3 regions of the Halomonas sp. WWR20 genome follow, and region 2 is predicted to be linked to each of the others. Evidence: predicted binding sites of a transcription regulator. Region 2 holds the regulator's gene; each other region holds the start of a gene.
The links. The regulator FNR, encoded in region 2, switches genes on or off when oxygen is low (the NO sensors DNR and NnrR bind a similar motif). The targets are predictions, from matches to a motif close to TTGATNTANATCAA.
Positions count from the first base shown of each region.

Region 1 (5,631 bases), on a different contig from region 2:
CCGATATCACGTTCCATACATCAACACTCCAGCGGCTCAATGAGAGATGATGATGCGCAGCAAGACTCTCGGTCCAATGGCCCGCGGTGTCTTGCCGCTCACCCTACTTCGCCAGATCGCCGGCGGCTTCTCGCATTACCTCAGCGGAATGATCGATGAACTCGTCGAGTTCGTCGCCATAGAGAGGTGCCACCTGCGTACCGAGATTCTGGGCAGTCTCTTCATAGGAGCCCTCATCAACGATCTGCTTGATCGCCTCGACCCATTTCTCCTCAACATCTGCCGGGATTCCTTTCGGCGCTGCGATTCCGCGCCAAACGGTCAAGGTCAGGTCGTAACCCAGTTCTTGGAACGTCGGTACGTTTGGCAACGAATCGCTACGCTCAGCGTAACTCATCGCCAGAGCTTCCAACCGACCGGACTGCAGCGCGGAGCGCAGCTCAGCACCACCGAGGACAACGGCATCGACGTGATTACCCATGGCGGCAGAGATCGCTTCGGAACCGCCGGGATAAGGTATTAGGTTAAAATCGGTGCCGGTGCGGTTAGCGATCGCGGTGGCAGTAATATAGGCCGATGAGCCGACACCGGACGTTCCCACCTTGAAAGGGGTGTCTGAGTTAGCAGCATCTACCAAGCTTTTGAGGTCCGTGTACTTGCTGTCGCTGTTTACAGCGATGACATAAGGCTCTTCGGCCACTTTGGCAATGAAGTCGAAATCTTTATGGGTGAACGGTACGTTACCCATCGCTTCCAGCGTCAACAGGGCATTACTGGCCGCCAGCAGGGTGTAACCGTCCGCTGCTGACGCCACGGCGCGGGACATACCTACTGCGCCACCGCCGCCGGGAATGTTGCGAATCACTAGATCTTTGCCCAACTGTTTTTCCAACAGCGGCTGAAGCGCCCGGACGAAAGTGTCGTTACCGCCACCGGCAGAGAACGGCACGATCATATCAATGCTCTTGGTCGGGTAGTCCTCGGCAAGAGCGGGACCTCCGATGATCATGGCAGAGGCTAGCGTGAGCGTGCTCAGCAGTTTTTTCATTGTATGCTCCTTGGATTTTCTTTCTTCGTGTATTCAGCGCACCAGTGCCGGGCGCTTGGGGTCGAAGATCCAGCCGTCGATCAGGTACTGCATCGCCATGGCATCGTTGCGTCCACCCGCTGGCAAACTGCGATAGAGCTTGTTGGCCTTTCCGATCTGAGTCATGTCAACTTCAATGCCCAGCCCCGGTGCATCGGTAACGGCGACCTTGCCGTCGACGATCTGCGGCGGGTTGCGGGTTAGGCGCGCATCTGCCTCCTGCCAGATCCAGTGGGTGTCCAGCGCAGTGGTACGTCCAGCGGCCGCAGCGCCCACATGAGCGAACATGGCCAGCGAGATATCAAAGTGGTTGTTGGAATGGGACCCCCACGTCATGCCGTGGTCCTGGCATAACTGAGAGACCCGGATCGCCCCGGAGAGGGTCCAGAAATGTGGGTCAGCTAGCGGGATATCGACCGAGCGCAGCATCAGCGCATGGGCCATCTCACGCCAGTTGGTAGCGACCATGTTAGTGGCGACCGGCATTCCGGTGGAGTGCCGGAACTCCGCCAGAATCTCTCGTCCGGAGAAGCCCTGCTCGGCCCCGCACGGATCCTCCGCGTAAGCGATCACGCCGTGCAGCCCCTTGCATAGGCGGATCGCTTCGTTGAGCGACCAGGCGCCGTTGGGATCGATGGTCACTCTCGCTTCTGGGAAGGCGTCGTGCACTGCGGTAACCGCTTCGATCTCCTTCTCGCCGGGCAGCGCACCGCCCTTAAGCTTGAAGTCCTTGAAACCGTAACGGTCTTGGGCGGCTTGGGCTAGTTCAAGGATGCGTTTGGGTGTCATCGCCGCCTCGTCGCGCAGGCGATACCAATCATGTCTGACACCGTCGGTTCCGCGACGGTAATCCAATGGGGTCTTGTGTCCATCGCCGATGAAGAAGAGATATCCCAGCACTTCGACGCTATCGCGCCGTTTACCATCACCGAGCAGCTCCGCTACGGGCACGTCGAGGAACTTGCCCAACAGGTCCAGCAGCGCCGCCTCGAGCGCCGCTACCGCATTGACCCGCAGTTCAAAGGTCCAGGAGCCTTTACCGAAATCCTCGAAATCGGCGCGGCGGCCGGCGGAATGTAGCGATGCCACCATCGAGCGCAGCTTGCCGATGGGCTGTCCCATGATCAGCGGCCGTGCCTGTTCCAAGGATGTCTGGATCGTTTCACCGCCCGGCGCTTCCCCAATACCGACATTACCCGCACTGTCCTCGAGCAGGATCAGATTGCGCGTAAAATACGGTGAGTGCGCCCCGCCGATATTGAGAAGCATACTGTCGCGGCCGGCGACCGGAATGACCTGCATGCTAATTATGGTGGGGGTGCCATGGCTGGACATAGGCGAGTCTCCATCAGGATATCCAGGGGTGCGTACCGCTCTGCCGCAGCACGGCACACCAGAGGGTCGAGAACGGAGGCAAAGCCGCCCTCGCTCGGAAGTCGAAGCTCTATATCAGAGCGTATCCGCGCTCTCGATCAGAGCCTTGAGCGTTGCTTTCTCCTGATCATCGGGCATAGTCAGCGGCGTGCGAACGGCTCCCGCAGGCCTTCCGACCAGCTCGGTGCCGGCCTTGATCAGACTCACTGCGTAGCCCTTCTTGTTATCACGCAGATTGATGAATGGAATAAAAAACTCATTGGTAATCTTCTTGACGGTAGCTGAATCGCCCTGACGTAGCGCACGATAGAACTTGACCGCCATCTCGGGCACAAAATTGAATACCGCCGATGAGTAGGTATTTACGCCGATGGATAAATAGGCTTCGGCAAAGATCTCGGCAGTCGGGACACCACCGATATATACCAGTCGGCCACCCACGGTCTTGACGATCTTGTTGAGCAACTGAATGTCGCCCTTGCCATCCTTCAGCCCGATCAGGTTCGGGCAGGCATCGGCGAGCTTTTGGACCGCATCGGCCTCAAGCACTCCATTGCCACGGTTGTAATAGATGACATTGATAGCCGTGGACTCGCAGATCTGACGGGCATATTCCACCAGCCCATCCTGCGGACACTCGGTCAGGTACGGCGGCATTAACAAGATACCATCGGCACCGGCCTCCTCAGCCGCTTTGGCAAAGGCCTGACCGCTTTTTACGCTCAGACCGGCACTGGCGATGACCGGCACCTTGCCACCGACCGTCTCGACCGCCGCGGAAACGATCTCTCGATATTCGTCCAAGGTCAGGTTGAAGAACTCACCGGTCCCGCCGGCCACGAACACCGCAGAAATATCGTGACTGACGAACCACTCGAGGCGATTGCGATAGCTCTGTGGATCGAAGTTGCCTGCTTGGTCGAAATCAGTGACAGGAAACGAAAGCAGCCCATCTCCAACTGCTTTAATGACATCGTCTCTCGTGAGTTTCACAAGTAGATCCTCCCGCTATGTAATGCTTAGTAAAACTGAAGCACCTGATTATTCAGCTTCAATATTGTAATACATCATACAAGTTAGAGAGTGCCTCTAAAGCAAACAATGAGACCTTATGATCATAGACTTAGGTCTATCTAATTGATTCTTATTTCACGGCATGGGGTCTCCTCTCGATGGATGTATCTCAACCCAAGACACTGGAAACAACTATCCAAACCTTGTCGGGAATCGGCACATGCCCCAGACAAGGCCCTCTCTCCCATGTCCTCTACCGTGCCAGCGGTGCTTCAACCCAAAGTTGACGCCTGATGAGGCCATTGCTAGTTTACCCCCTTCTCTCAGGTGCCTGAGTGCTTAGCTCAGGTTAAACGGGAAGTCGGTGCCAGCCCGACGCTGCTCCCGCAACGGTGATCGAGTCAAGGACAGCCATTACGCCACTGTGCCCACAATCAGCGCATGGGAAGGCGGTTGTCCGGGAAAGAACGTACTTCGTTCGCTCCGCTCGTCAGCCCGGAGACCGGCCTGCGAGTTTATGCCTGGCGTTGCGGCGAGCGACCATGGGGCAGGGCCGGATATGGCATATTCCTTTCCCTTGCAGCATGGCGTGCGCCCTCCCCCAGGCTGTCCAAGCATCCTCGCCGTGCGGGAGCGCGCGGCAGGCAAGGGAACATCATGAGAACGAAAAAAACCGGATCACAGAGCCTGGCCGCTTTGTGTCTATGCTATATACCGCTGGCCAGCCATGCGCAGGACACTGCCGATAATGACGATTCACTGGTAGCCCTCAATCCGCTGACCGTTACCGCCACCCTCGCCCCACGTACCGCCAGCCAGACCCTTTCCTCGGTCACGGTTATCGACGAGGAAGAACTGCGTCGTCAGGACCCCACCAGCCTTATCGAGATCATGCGCGGCCAGCCGGGTGTCGATGTTTCCTCGAACGGCTCCTATGGCATGACCAGCAGTGTCTATATTCGCGGCACCAGCAACGACGCCACCCTACTGATGATCGACGGCATTCGACTACGCTCGGCCACTGCCGGTGGCGCCGCGTGGCAGTACCTGGACCCGCGCATGTTCGAGCGCGCAGAAATCGTCAGAGGCCCTCGCGGCAGTCTATATGGCGCCGACGCGATGGGCGGAGTGGTACAACTGTTCACTCCCCAAGGCGAGGCGGACGGCCCGCAGCCCCGCTTTTCCATCGGCAGCGGTTCCTTCGATACCCAGCGCTACAGTGCCGGACTCTCCGGCAGTCAGGACGGCACCCGCTACAGCTTCGCCGCCAGCCGCTTCGATACTGACGGCACCGCCATCAGAGAGGATGGCGAAGACAAGAGCTACGACAACACCACCGGCTTCGCGCGTCTGTCGCATACCTTCGACAATGGCGCCGAGATGGGCGCGCTGGGATTGCGTGCTCGAGGCAGTACCGAATACGACGGCGGCGACATGCACTTCGTCCAGCAGGTTGCGGGCCTCTACGGCGAATTGCCGTTGACGGCCCACTGGCGCAGCCGCCTGACACTGAGCGAATCCCGCGACGAACTCGACAATTTTGCGGACGCGAGCCTGTATGGCCCGGCCAGCACCACGATTTTCAATACCCAGACGCAGACGGCTCGTTGGGAAAATACCCTGGCCCTGGGGCCCCATGAACTGATCGCCGGTACCGAGTACAGCGAAGACCGGGTCAGTGGCACATCGGATTACGCCGAGGACAGCCGCGACAATGTGGCCGTTTTTACCCAAGGGCTGTTCGATTTCCACCCCGTATCGCTCCAGGCAGGGCTGCGTTATGACGACAACGAAGCCTTCGGTGAAGAAGTGACCGGCAACCTCGCGCTGGGCTACGCCCTGGATAACGATCATACGCTGCGCGCCAGCTACGCCACGGCGTTCAAGGCGCCCACCTTCAACGACCTCTACTACCCTGAAGATGACTGGGGCTATGTCGGCAACCCTGACGTGGAGGCCGAAACCTCCGAGACGTTCGAGATCGGTTTGCGAGGCCAGTACGCGCAATACTACTGGGACCTGGCAGCCTATCAGTCCGATATCGACGACCTGATCGACTGGGCATCTGCCGCCGGCAATCCGCAGCTGATCACGCCGCAGAATGTCGACCGCGCTCGCATACGCGGGATCGAACTGGCCACCGGCGCCGAACTCAA
Region 1 is NZ_JBTRHR010000003.1:132,967-138,597, reverse strand. Features, by position in the region: gene ACW4DH_RS07005 (tripartite tricarboxylate transporter TctB family protein) at 1-17, opposite strand, end outside; gene ACW4DH_RS07000 (Bug family tripartite tricarboxylate transporter substrate binding protein) at 104-1,048, opposite strand; gene ACW4DH_RS06995 (enolase C-terminal domain-like protein) at 1,082-2,422, opposite strand; gene kdgD (5-dehydro-4-deoxyglucarate dehydratase) at 2,537-3,454, opposite strand; cobalamin riboswitch at 3,784-4,000, shown strand; gene ACW4DH_RS06985 (TonB-dependent receptor domain-containing protein) at 4,133-5,631, shown strand, end outside.
Region 1: a site for FNR is predicted at 3,635-3,648, ahead of kdgD (5-dehydro-4-deoxyglucarate dehydratase). Genes of this name have one in related genera too.

Region 2 (5,631 bases):
CCTATTCGGTGGTCAAGGAGAAGACGCCCGAGGGCAAGACCACCTGCGCGTTGTGCTCAAGGTTGCGGCGCGGCTCGCTGTACGGTTTCGCCGAGGAGATCGGCGCCAACAAGGTGGCGCTTGGCCATCACCGCGAGGATATTCTCGAGACGCTGTTTCTCAACATGTTCTTCGGCGGCACTCTGAAAGCGATGCCGCCCAAGCTGCTCTCCGATGATGGCAAGAATATCGTCATCCGCCCGCTCGCCTACTGCCGCGAAGCCGATATCGCCGAGTTCGCCCGGCTCATGGAATTTCCCATCATTCCCTGCAACCTGTGCGGCTCGCAGCCCAACCTGCAGCGTCAGGTGGTCAAGGAGATGCTCGCCGACTGGGAGACAAAGCACCCCGGACGCCTGGAAACCATGTTCAAGGCGGTGACCAACGTGGCGCCATCGCAGCTTGCCGATCGTAACCTGTTCGACTTCGAGGGACTGGAGGCCAAGCAGGCGGCATTGCTGGACAGCCGCATCGAGGCATTCGACCTGCTACGTCAGGCCTAGCCAGCGTTGCAGGTCGCATAGTCAAGCCGTGTGTCGCATCGGCCGACGTCATGGTTCTGGCAGAAGGGCGCAGTAGGACGGGCAGCGGGCCGCAAGAGGATCGAAGCGATGGACAGGGCATCTCGCCTGCTGCTGTTACTCGACATCGTCGAAGCGGGCAGCTTTACCAAGGCGGCGGACCGGCGAAACGTCAATCGCTCTGTCATCTCCCGCCAGATTGGCCACCTCGAAGAGGACCTTCAGGTACGTCTGTTCAACCGTTCGACGCGTAGCCTGTCGCTGACCGATGTCGGTCGGGAAATCTACCAGCGCAGCCTGTTGCTGCGCGCGACGCTCGAGGAAACCGAAGAGGTCGCCAGTGCCTACCACGGAACTCCGAAAGGCACTCTCAAGGTGTCTTGCCCTACCCACTTCGGGCGCTTGTATGTGGACAAGGCGGTACGCATATTTCTCGAACGCTATCCCGAAACGCACGTTGAACTTCAACTTGAAGAGCGCACCGTGGATATCATCGGCGGCGGTTACGATCTTGCGATACGCTTGTTACCGCTTGAAGACTCCAACCTGATCGCACGTCCTCTCGCGCGCAATCGCCCTATCATGTGTGCCAGCCCGGCCTTTATCGAACGCTTTGGCATGCCGAAAACCATTGAGGAGTTGGCGCAACTGCCTGCGGCTATCTATTCGCGCGACGGGCTGGTGCTCGACAGCGTGCGCTATACCAATCCTCAAGGGGGCACGGAAAGGATACCGTTGTATACCCGGTTACGCTCCAATGATCCTCTGGCCGTTTACAGTACCATGCGCCACGGATTGTGTTTCGGCGTGCTGTCGAGCTTCGTATTCAATGAGGAAATCACCAAGGGGGATCTGTTGCCGTTGCTGCCTCAACTGCCCTTGATGGATTATCCCGACATCCATATCGTTTATCCCCATCGTGAATATTTGCCGCTGAAGACGGCACGCTTTGTGGACTGCCTAAAAGAAGTGGTAGGTGATCCTCCGGTCTGGGAGCGCAGCATTCCCGGCTTTGCAAGCATGTACGGGCATGGAGGCTAAGATTGCTTTGCGGGCCTGCTCGACACCCCAAAAAAACCCGCCTAAGCGGGTTTTTTACGATTATCGAGACTGCTGACGAGTAGTCCTCAATAATTCTCAAGGGCAGCCTGTTACGCCTTATTCGGCTGTCGGGCCGATATCCAGCAATGGCTCGTTGACGTCCTCGAAAGCTTGCGCAATAGCGTTACGTGGCTCCTGAGACGTCAGTGACGGCGCAAAAGTGTGCGCGGCACTGGTATGGGTGCTCATGGTACGGGCCAACGGGTTACCGACATCCGCGAACGCCAGCGCCATGGCGGCATGACGATCGTTTTCTACGAAAGTGCTTTGCGGTGCGACGGCTGCCATCGCGGTGCTGGTAGTGACGGCAAGCACCAGGGCGGAGAGCGCTGCAAATGATGTAGATCGCATGATTAGCTTCCTTAAACATGTGGATAGCCAGCAAGACGAGAAAGCTTTTGAAGCAGAACGTATTCGCGCCTTTCTGTATGAAGCTAATTATACGCTTTGAAATAATATGATAAACGCATGAAAGGGCATATCACTGTTGTCATGAATGCAACAATGTCTGGGAGGGCGGAGGGTGATGCCGTCGGCACCGAAAGAGGGGACGAAGATTGCATGCGTGACGCCGGCTAAAAAGCTGGCGCCATGGTCAAATCGTGTTTAGTGGCAACCTTCGCCTTCGGCGAGGGCGGACAGCGCATCGAGGTCCAGAACGTGGACCTCGCGGCCCTGAACGGAAACCAGGCCTTGTTGCTGAAAACGGCTCAGAATGCGACTGACGGTTTCTACCGCCAAGCCCAGATAGTTGCCGATATCGGCGCGTGACATCGACAGGCGAAAGCTGTAGGGGGAGTAGCCGCGCCGTCTGAACCGCATCGACAGGGTGGTAAAGAAGTTGGCCAGACGCTCGTCGGCGGTCTTGCGTGACAATAGGCGCATCATGCGTCGGTCATCGCGCATCTCCTTGCTCATGCTGCGGTACAGCTGATTGCGCAATTGAGGAAGCTTTTCGGAGAGCACATCCAGACGGTCGAAGGGAATCTCGCAGACCGTGGTGGTTTCAAGAGCGATGACGCTCCCTAGATACTTCTGTTCATCGATGCCATCGAGACCGACCAGCTCGCTGGGCAGGTAGAAGTTGGTCAGCTGTTCCTCACCGGTACTGTCGGTGGTGACCTGCTTGAGACTTCCGGAGCGTACGGCATATACGCTCATGAAGGGGGTCCCCTGGCGGAACAGAACTTCACCTTTCTTCAAAGGAGCGCGACGCTGAATGATGGCGTCGAACTGGCTCATGTCCTCGAGCGCCAGCGCCAACGGCAGGCATAACGAGCTCAGGCTGCACGTCTGGCAGCGTGTCTCATTCAAACGAGCGTGTCGTGATGTGGCGACCGGGCTTAGCATGATGTCCTCCAGAATTGGCGGCTAATGGACATTATGACGGAAGTCCGGAGTGGAAAAAAGCGCTGTATTCGCCGTGCAACTTTTTGTATTTTTATATTCTAAACATTAGGCGAGAATGACGTTACATATCAGGCGCTAACGGTTCAACGAAGGTTGATGCCAGATAACGTATGGCCAAGCGTCCCAGCGGCGTGACGCGCAGATGTGTGGCGTCGCGTTCGATCAAACCGTCGCGTTCGGCGTGGATCAGGCGAGACAGGATGTCTGCGAAGTACTCAGTGGCATCGACGCCGAACGTTTCACTCAGTTGGGTGAAATCCAAGGCCCCGTCACACACCAGCCGCTCGATGGCGTAGCGGCGGAGTTGTTGATCCAGACTCAGTTGCATTCCTCTGGCGACCGCCAGGTGAGAGGTATCGAGGTGGCGCTGCCACTCGTCGATAGAGGTTGCGTTCTGGGTACAGTAATTCCCGACTTGGCTGATGGCCGCGACCCCCAGCCCTATCAAGTCGCTCTCGGCCTGCGCGCTAAACCCCTGGAGGGTCCATTTGAGGCGAGCTCCTCGCTGGGCGATGGCCAAGGAGTCGTCGCGGCGGACAAAGTATCCCATACCGAGATGCTGGTAGTTCGCTGCGCCGAGCCTTTCGTGAGCGCCGCGTAGAATCGCCAGTTTTTCCTCCTCACCGGGCAAGTCGGCGCCATTGATGCGCCGTTGCAGGCGGACACGTTGCGGCTGATGGGCGTAATCATGCAGTGAAATTCGGGCTGGCATCAGCTCGATGACTTGTTCGAGTGTCGCCTGGAAGCTGCCTTGGGTCTGGTGAGGCAGACCGTGGGTCAGGTCGATATTCAGCGAGCGGAAGCCCAGACGCATGGCTTCGTCGATCAGGATCTCGACCAGTTGGCGTGGCTGGATACGGTTGATGGCGCGCTGTACCTGCGGGTTCAGATCCTGTACGCCGAGATTCAGGCGATTGAAGCCCAGCGCTTGCAGGTGGCGCAAGGTGAAGACATTGGTCTCGCGGGGATCGATATCGATGGCATAGTCGCGATCCGGCAGGCTGGAAAGCCCGAAGTGAAAGTCGAGCTGGTCGACCAGTGCGCTCATCTGATCCAGGGACAGCAACGTCGGCGTACCACCGCTCCAGTACAGTTGTGTGAGCGTGCGCGAAGGGCGCAAATGCTTGGCAAACAGCGCCATTTCCCGCTCAAGGCTCGCCAGGTAGGGGCCGGTCAGCCGTGCTGATCCGTCGAGGATGGGATAGCGGTCGCAATGGAAGCAGGCGCTGCGGCAAAACGGAACATGCACATACACGGACAGGCTGCGGCCGCTGGCGTGGCCCTGCGCAAGCGCCTCTTCCAGATCGTGCGCCGCGAAGCGGGTATCCATGAGCGCCAGCGGCGGATAAACCTCGTGGCGCGGGCCGTTAGTGAGATGGCGGTACGTCAGGACATCGCTCCAGACCGGGGCGACGAAAGTGGGACTTGGTGCTGCATCGGCGGACATGGCAGGGCATCTCGAGTAGCGCAATGCTTCTCATGCTATGCCACCGCCTGGCGCGAATGGCTGACCTGCATCAATGCATGGGTAAGTGCTGACTCTTGTGAAGCGTGCCAATAGCGGCGGCATCGTGCATGGCGGAGTTGGTCATGCTATGCGACATTCCGCCCGGCCAGAGATGCCAGAGCTGCCACATCGCGAACAGGATGATCACGCTCGCCGCCAGGGTACGAGTGGCGGGATGTCGGATCAGCGTGGCCATCTGACGTGCGGCGACACCGGTGGCGAGTAGCGCGGGCAGGGTCCCCAGGCCAAAGGCGCCCATCAGGGCCGCGGCGAGCAATGGGTCCGCTTCGGCCAAGCTCCAGGCGAGCATCGAATACACCAGCCCGCAGGGTAGCCAGCCCCAGATAGCGCCCAGCGCCATGGCCTGGGGGACTTTCACGACCGGCATCAGCCGGCGTCCGGCCGGTTCGATACGTCGCCACAAGTGCCGCCCCAGAGCCTCGATACGCGTCAGCCCTTTCCACCAATTGGCGATGTAGAGTGCCATCAGAATCAGCATGACGGCCGCCAGCACGCGTAGCGCCAGCGCGAGGGTATCCATGGCATGGCCGAGCAGACTGCCCAGCAATGCCACCAGCGTGCCGGCCAGCATATAGCTGAAGATGCGCCCCAGGTTATAGCCCAGCAACAGTCCGGTAAGACGTGCCGGGTGGCGCATGCTGGGCGGTACGGCAAAGGTCAGTGCGCTCATGATACCGCCGCACATGCCGATGCAGTGCGCCCCGCCGAAAAGGCCGAAGACGAAGGCCGCCGCCAGCGGAGGTAGCGCAAGGCCGGTAGGGTCCATCAATGCGTGTCCGTATCGCGGGACGCCCGGCCGCGCGAAGCGCACGCCGGGGAAGCGTCTTTCTCGGCAGGCGTCGTGCGCTGGGCCGCCCGGCGCCGACGTTGTTCCGGTGTCAGGTCGTTTTCATCCTCGTCGAACAGGATGCGATGCGCCGGGCCTTCCAGATCATCGAACTGTCCCGACTTCACTGCCCAGAAAAAGGCCCAGACAGCAAAGCCGAGCAGTACCAAAGACAGGGGGATCAGCAGGAAGAGAATATTCATGAA
Region 2 is NZ_JBTRHR010000005.1:292,050-297,680, forward strand. Features, by position in the region: gene ttcA (tRNA 2-thiocytidine(32) synthetase TtcA) at 1-542, shown strand, start outside; gene ACW4DH_RS11805 (LysR family transcriptional regulator) at 651-1,601, shown strand; gene ACW4DH_RS11810 (hypothetical protein) at 1,719-2,012, opposite strand; gene fnr (fumarate/nitrate reduction transcriptional regulator Fnr) at 2,268-3,011, opposite strand; gene hemN (oxygen-independent coproporphyrinogen III oxidase) at 3,133-4,518, opposite strand; gene ACW4DH_RS11825 (sulfite exporter TauE/SafE family protein) at 4,589-5,365, opposite strand; gene ccoS (cbb3-type cytochrome oxidase assembly protein CcoS) at 5,365-5,628, opposite strand; gene ACW4DH_RS11835 (heavy metal translocating P-type ATPase) at 5,625-5,631, opposite strand, start outside.

Region 3 (5,631 bases), on a different contig from region 2:
GGCCCAGGCGTTCAGCTCGTCGGGTAGGGCCGGCACATCGCCACCAAGCGCCTCGACGATATGGTGCGTATTGGCGTAGATCATGCCGATATAGGTGCCATCGGCCGTCCCCGCCTCGCCCATGGCATCGGAATAGAGCTGCCCGCCAATCGAGACGTCATGCCCCTGATCTCGGGCGGCATCGATCACGGCCTGAACGGTGCGCGGGTTGATCGTGCTCTCGACGAAAACGGCCGGGACTTGTCGCTCGACGACGGTACGAGTTATCTCACGGATATCGGCGACGCCGGTTTCGGTCTGGGTACTGATACCTTGGATGCCCACCACTTCGATAGCGTAGGCCCGACCGTAGTAACTGAAGGCATCGTGTGCCGTTACCAGGATACGGTGTGCGTCGGGAATCGTGGCGATACTCTGTTTGACCCAGGCATGCAGTGCCTGCAACTGAGCGTCGTACTGCGCGGCATTGGCCCGGATAAGCGTTGCGCAGGCGGGGCGCTGCTCGCTTAGCGTATCGGCAAGGGTAGGAATGATCCGTGACCACAGACCAACGTCCATCCACAGGTGCGGGTCTATGCCGTAGTCATCCTGAACGGTAATGAGGCTTTCGCTGTCGATCGAGGCAGGCGCTACGGCGAGCGTCGGCCTGATATGGGAGAACCGCTCGAGTACATCGCCAAGCTGGCCTTCCAGAGAATAGCCAGAATAGAGAATGATGTCGGCCTGCTGAAAGGTTCTCACATCCTTGGCGCTGGCTTGATAGAGGTGGGGATCGACGCCCGGCCCCATCACGGTCGTGACCTCTACGCATTCGCCACCAACGTGTTCGACGGCATCGCCGAGCATGCCGATCGTCACGACCGCGTTCATGGGAGATGCCTGGGCGTATGCGGCATGCGGCCCATATGCCAGTGACGCCAGTGCGCTCAACCATATCAAGCTACGTTTCATGCCGCTATCTCCCCTGGCGTCATCGCAACGCTGCATTGTATAGCATTAGCTATACTCTCGCTTATACCTTCGGCAAAAGCCCGTCACAAGTCAATTGAAGCCCGAGGCCGGGGGAATGAAGCAATGAAACGGTATCGCCGAACCATATCAAGCTACTGAGGGCAAACAGGACGAGGAGGCTAGCTTTTTTCCAGATAGCGCTGGAAGGCGGCGAGGGTTTCGCCACTGACATGATGTTCGATGCCCTCGGCGTCGATACGCGCGGTTTCGGCATCCACCCCTAACTTGCGCAGGCAGGCTTCGACGATCTGATGGCGCTGCCGGCTCACCACGGCCAGTTGTTCGCCTTCTTCGGTCAGGAGTGCGCCACGGTACGGTCGCTTGATGATCAGGCCCTCTTCGGCCAAGCGCTTGAGCATCTTGGCAACGGTGGGCTGCGCGACTCCCAGGCGGCGTGCGATATCGGTCTGTCGGGCTTCGCCCGTATCGCCGATCAGGTCGGCGATGAGCTCGACATAATCCTCGATCAGCTCGGTACGGCGTGCGTCGCGCGCCTTGCGAAACCCTTCCACGTGGCTCTCGGCTTCTATCAACGGCCCGCGGTGTGAGGCGGGGCGGGATGTGGGTTTCATGCGCGGGCGACGACCTTCGGACATTGACAGGAACGGAGCAACCATCATGCCTGTCGCGACAAACATTGCAACAAGGCATGGCATCGGCGATTCCAATGCGGTCTGGCTTGATGCGTATCAGGTATCGGTCCGGGAGCTCGATCTAGCATGACAGGCATTCCGCTCATGCCCCCTCCACCAGGAGTTGCTTCATGTTCCCTGCTACCTTGCCTCGCCTACCGGCTCCCGCTCGCCTGCTCGGCACGCTCGACTCGCTTCTGCCGGCAACGTTCAAGCGACAGTTGGTCGAGCCACTGCTCAACCGCGTCTTTGCCGAGCCCTTGGCGGAGGGCGAGTTCGACGCACTGGAGGGGCGGTGCATTGCGCTGTGCCTCGAGGACCTGGACATGTCTCTGACGCTGGGCATGCAGGAACGCCGCCTGACGGTGCTCGATTCCAAAGGGGAGGCGGTCATCCGCGGTGGCTGGCGCGAATTCCTGTGCCTGGCCACGCGTAAGGAGGACCCGGACAGCCTGTTCTTTCAGCGCCGCCTGGTGATCGAAGGCGATACCGAACTGGGACTGATGGTCAAGAACCTCCTCGATAGCCGCGAAGAGGGCGTGATTCCCGCGCAACTGGGAGAGTGGCTCTATCGTCTCGAGGCGCGCTCCCGCCGCGAGTCTCGATAGGCACGACCGGACCTGCGAGCACAGGCGGTACGACAGACGCGAGTGCTCGCTTTGGGCGAAGCGCCTTGCGCTGACGCAGCGGACCGGCGGCTATATAGCATAGCGAAACCACCGGTCCGCTGCGACGGTCATGCCGGTGGCTGGGTCAGGGCCATGCCGGGACGGCCGTGCCAGTAGCCATTGCAGACCTCGGCGTCCACCAGGGCCAGCGGGTCGCGGGGCAGCGGCTCTCCCCGGCGGGCGCAGTCGAATGCCATTACCACATCAGTCATGTCCAGGGCAGTGGGGCTCAGGCGTACCACGGCCACGCCCATTTCACGCATGGCGGGGATGTCGTGACGCAGGTCCTGGCAGGCCCCCGAAAGGGTCTGGATACCGTTCAGCGTGAAGACCTCGCAGGATTCCTGGGAGCGTAGCGGCAGACCCTGAGGGTATTGCTGGCAGACGAACTGGCAGCGATCCTTGGGCTTGTCGTGGCGCCGGGCAGTGAAACAGCGTGCCGACCAGGCCAGAGGCAAATGCCCGTAGGCGAACACTTCGCAGGGCAGCGCCAGTTCGCGCTCCTGACAGCTCTCGAGCAGGGCGGCCAGAGCCTGTCGGGACATTTCCACCGGCGCCTGCCAGCGTTGCAGGCCGGCAGCGGCCAGCACGGCAAGCGTGGCCGGGTTGTAAAGATTGAGCGATGCGCCGCCGACGAATGGCAGTCCCGCCCGGGACAGCAGTTGCAGTGCGCTCTGATCGTTGGCCTCGACCAGAAACTCGCCGTTGGCGCACAATCTGCGCAAGCTGCGCAGGTCCGCCTCGGATTCGATCAGGGTCTGCGACGACAGCACCACTTGCTTGCCGCTCTGGCTCAGCCTGCGGCCGATATCCAGCCAGTCGTCGAGCTTCATGTCGCGTCGCCGGGAGCAGACCGTCTCGCCCAGATAGACGATATCGACCGGCCAGCTGGCGACGTCGCAGTAGAAATCGGCGAGACGTTCACGCGTCCAGTAGAACAGCACCGGGCCCAGGGAAAGTTGCATGTTGCCTCCTGCTCTGTCGTATCGGGTCATTTCCAGCGACGTTCGTAGGCACCCAATGTCGTGGTGGTGCCTTCGGAAAGCTCTCCGAGTCCCGTCATCCAGGCTGGGGCGGGGCGGAAGCCTTCCGGGTCGCGTTCGAGGCTGTCCAGCGCCTGGCGCCAGATGCCGGCCACCCTGGCCACATAGGCAGGACTGCGCTGGCGGCCTTCGATCTTTACCGCGCTGATGCCCAGTGCCCTGAGTTCGGGAAGCAGGTCCAGAGTATTGAGGCTGGTGGGTTCCTCGATGGCATGGTAGGTCTCGCCATCCACCTCGAAGCGCCCCTTGCATAGCGTGGGATAGCCGGCACGTTCGTCCGCGGCATAGCGATCGATCAGAACGCCGCCCAGGCGCGATTCCAGGCCCTCGGGAGTCTCCTCCCAGCGTACGTGGGCGGCCGGCGAGCACACGCCGCGCGTGTTGGGCGATTCACCGGTCAGGTAGGAAGAGAGGTAACAGCGTCCCTCGGCCATGATGCACAAGCTGCCGAACGCGAAGACCTCCAGCTCCACCGGGCTCTGGCGGGCCAGATCGCGTACCTGGGTGAGCGACAGCACGCGCGGCAGTACGGCACGCACGATACCGAAATGCTCGTGATAGAAGCGCAGCGCCTCATGACTGGTGGCCGAGCCCTGCACCGACAGGTGCCGTGGCAGGTCGGGGTGGCGGCGGGCGGCGTAATCGAGCAGTCCCATGTCGGCCAGAATCAGCGCGTCGACACCGAGCTCCGCGGCCTGATCCACTGCGCGCGTCCACTGTTCCCAGCCATCCGGCTGGGGATAGGTATTGATGGCGCAGAATACCCGACTGCCTCGCGAATGGGCGTAGGTCACGCCTTCCCGGGCACGCTTGCCGCTGAAGTTGAGTCCGGCGAACTGGCGGGCATTGGTGGCGTTCTGGAAGCCGAAGTAGACGGCATCGGCTCCTTCGTCCACGGCGCGTTTCAGGGCGGGCAGGTTGCCCGCCGGACAGACGAGTTCCATGGGCTGCCTCCTGACTGAAAGACCGACCATGCTAGTCGACTATTTTCGGTTTCCCCTTGATGCGGATCATGGCCGTACCGTTTTTGAGCTTCCCGAGCTGGGCGTGGAAAAGGACCAAAGGCATCATGCCGCTGCTCGTCACTATCATGAGGAACCCGCCATGCCGCAGGCCCCCGAACTGCTGTCCCCCGCCGGAACATTCAAGAACATGCGCTATGCTTTTGCCTATGGGGCGGATGCCGTCTATGCCGGGCAACCGCGCTATTCGCTGCGGGTACGCAACAATGATTTCAGCCTCGATAACCTGCATCGCGGCATCGCTTACGCCCACGAACGCGGCAAGGCGTTCTACGTGGCTTCGAACATCGTTCCCCACAACAGCAAGCTCAAGACCTATCTGCACGATATGGCGCCGGTCGTCGAGGCGGGGCCGGATGCGCTGATCATGTCGGATCCGGGGTTGATCATGATGGTCCGCGAGCGCTGGCCGGAGCAGACGATCCATCTGTCGGTGCAGGCCAACGTGGTCAACCATGCCGCCGCGCGTTTCTGGCAGCGCCAGGGGATTCGTCGCATCATCCTGTCCCGGGAGCTGTCGCTGGAGGAGATCGCCGAGATCCGCCGCGAGTGTCCGGATCTGGAGCTCGAGACGTTCGTTCACGGTGCCCTGTGCATCGCCTACTCGGGGCGTTGCCTGCTGTCGGGTTATTTCAACCATCGCGACCCCAACCAGGGCACTTGCACCAATGCCTGCCGCTGGCAGTACAACACCATTGCCTCGACCACCGACGAGACCGGGGACCTGATGCCGGTCGATGTGGGGGCTGATGCGGGGAGAGCCGTGGCAGGCGAAGCGGCAGGGCAGGAGGAACGTTCGGCGCTGATCGAGGAGGGATCGCGTCCCGGCGATTACATGGCGGTCCACGAGGACGAACACGGCACCTACATCATGAACTCCAAGGATCTGCGCGCCGTGCAACACGTGACGCGACTTGCCGAAATGGGCGTGGCCTCGCTGAAGATCGAGGGTCGCACCAAGTCGCCCTATTACGTGGCGCGCACGGCCCAAGTTTACCGGCGCGCCATCGATGATGCCGTGGCGGGGCGCCCCTTCGACATGCGTCTCATGGACGAGCTCGATAACCTGGCCAACCGGGGCTACACGGAGGGCTTCTATCGCCGCCACGTGCATGACGAGTACCAGAACTACGAGCGCGGCCATTCCATCGGGGTGCACCAGCAGTTCGTCGGTGAGGCGCTCGGCTACGATGCGGACCGCGGCTGGCTGGAGATCGACGTCAAGAACCGCTTCGCCGTGGGCGAGACGCTGGAG
Region 3 is NZ_JBTRHR010000008.1:136,193-141,823, reverse strand. Features, by position in the region: gene ACW4DH_RS15595 (metal ABC transporter solute-binding protein, Zn/Mn family) at 1-951, opposite strand, end outside; gene mntR (manganese-binding transcriptional regulator MntR) at 1,131-1,583, opposite strand; gene ubiT (ubiquinone anaerobic biosynthesis accessory factor UbiT) at 1,775-2,251, shown strand; gene ACW4DH_RS15580 (U32 family peptidase) at 2,380-3,276, opposite strand; gene ubiU (ubiquinone anaerobic biosynthesis protein UbiU) at 3,303-4,298, opposite strand; gene trhP (prephenate-dependent tRNA uridine(34) hydroxylase TrhP) at 4,459-5,631, shown strand, end outside.
Region 3: a site for FNR is predicted at 1,691-1,704, ahead of ubiT (ubiquinone anaerobic biosynthesis accessory factor UbiT). Genes of this name have one in related genera too.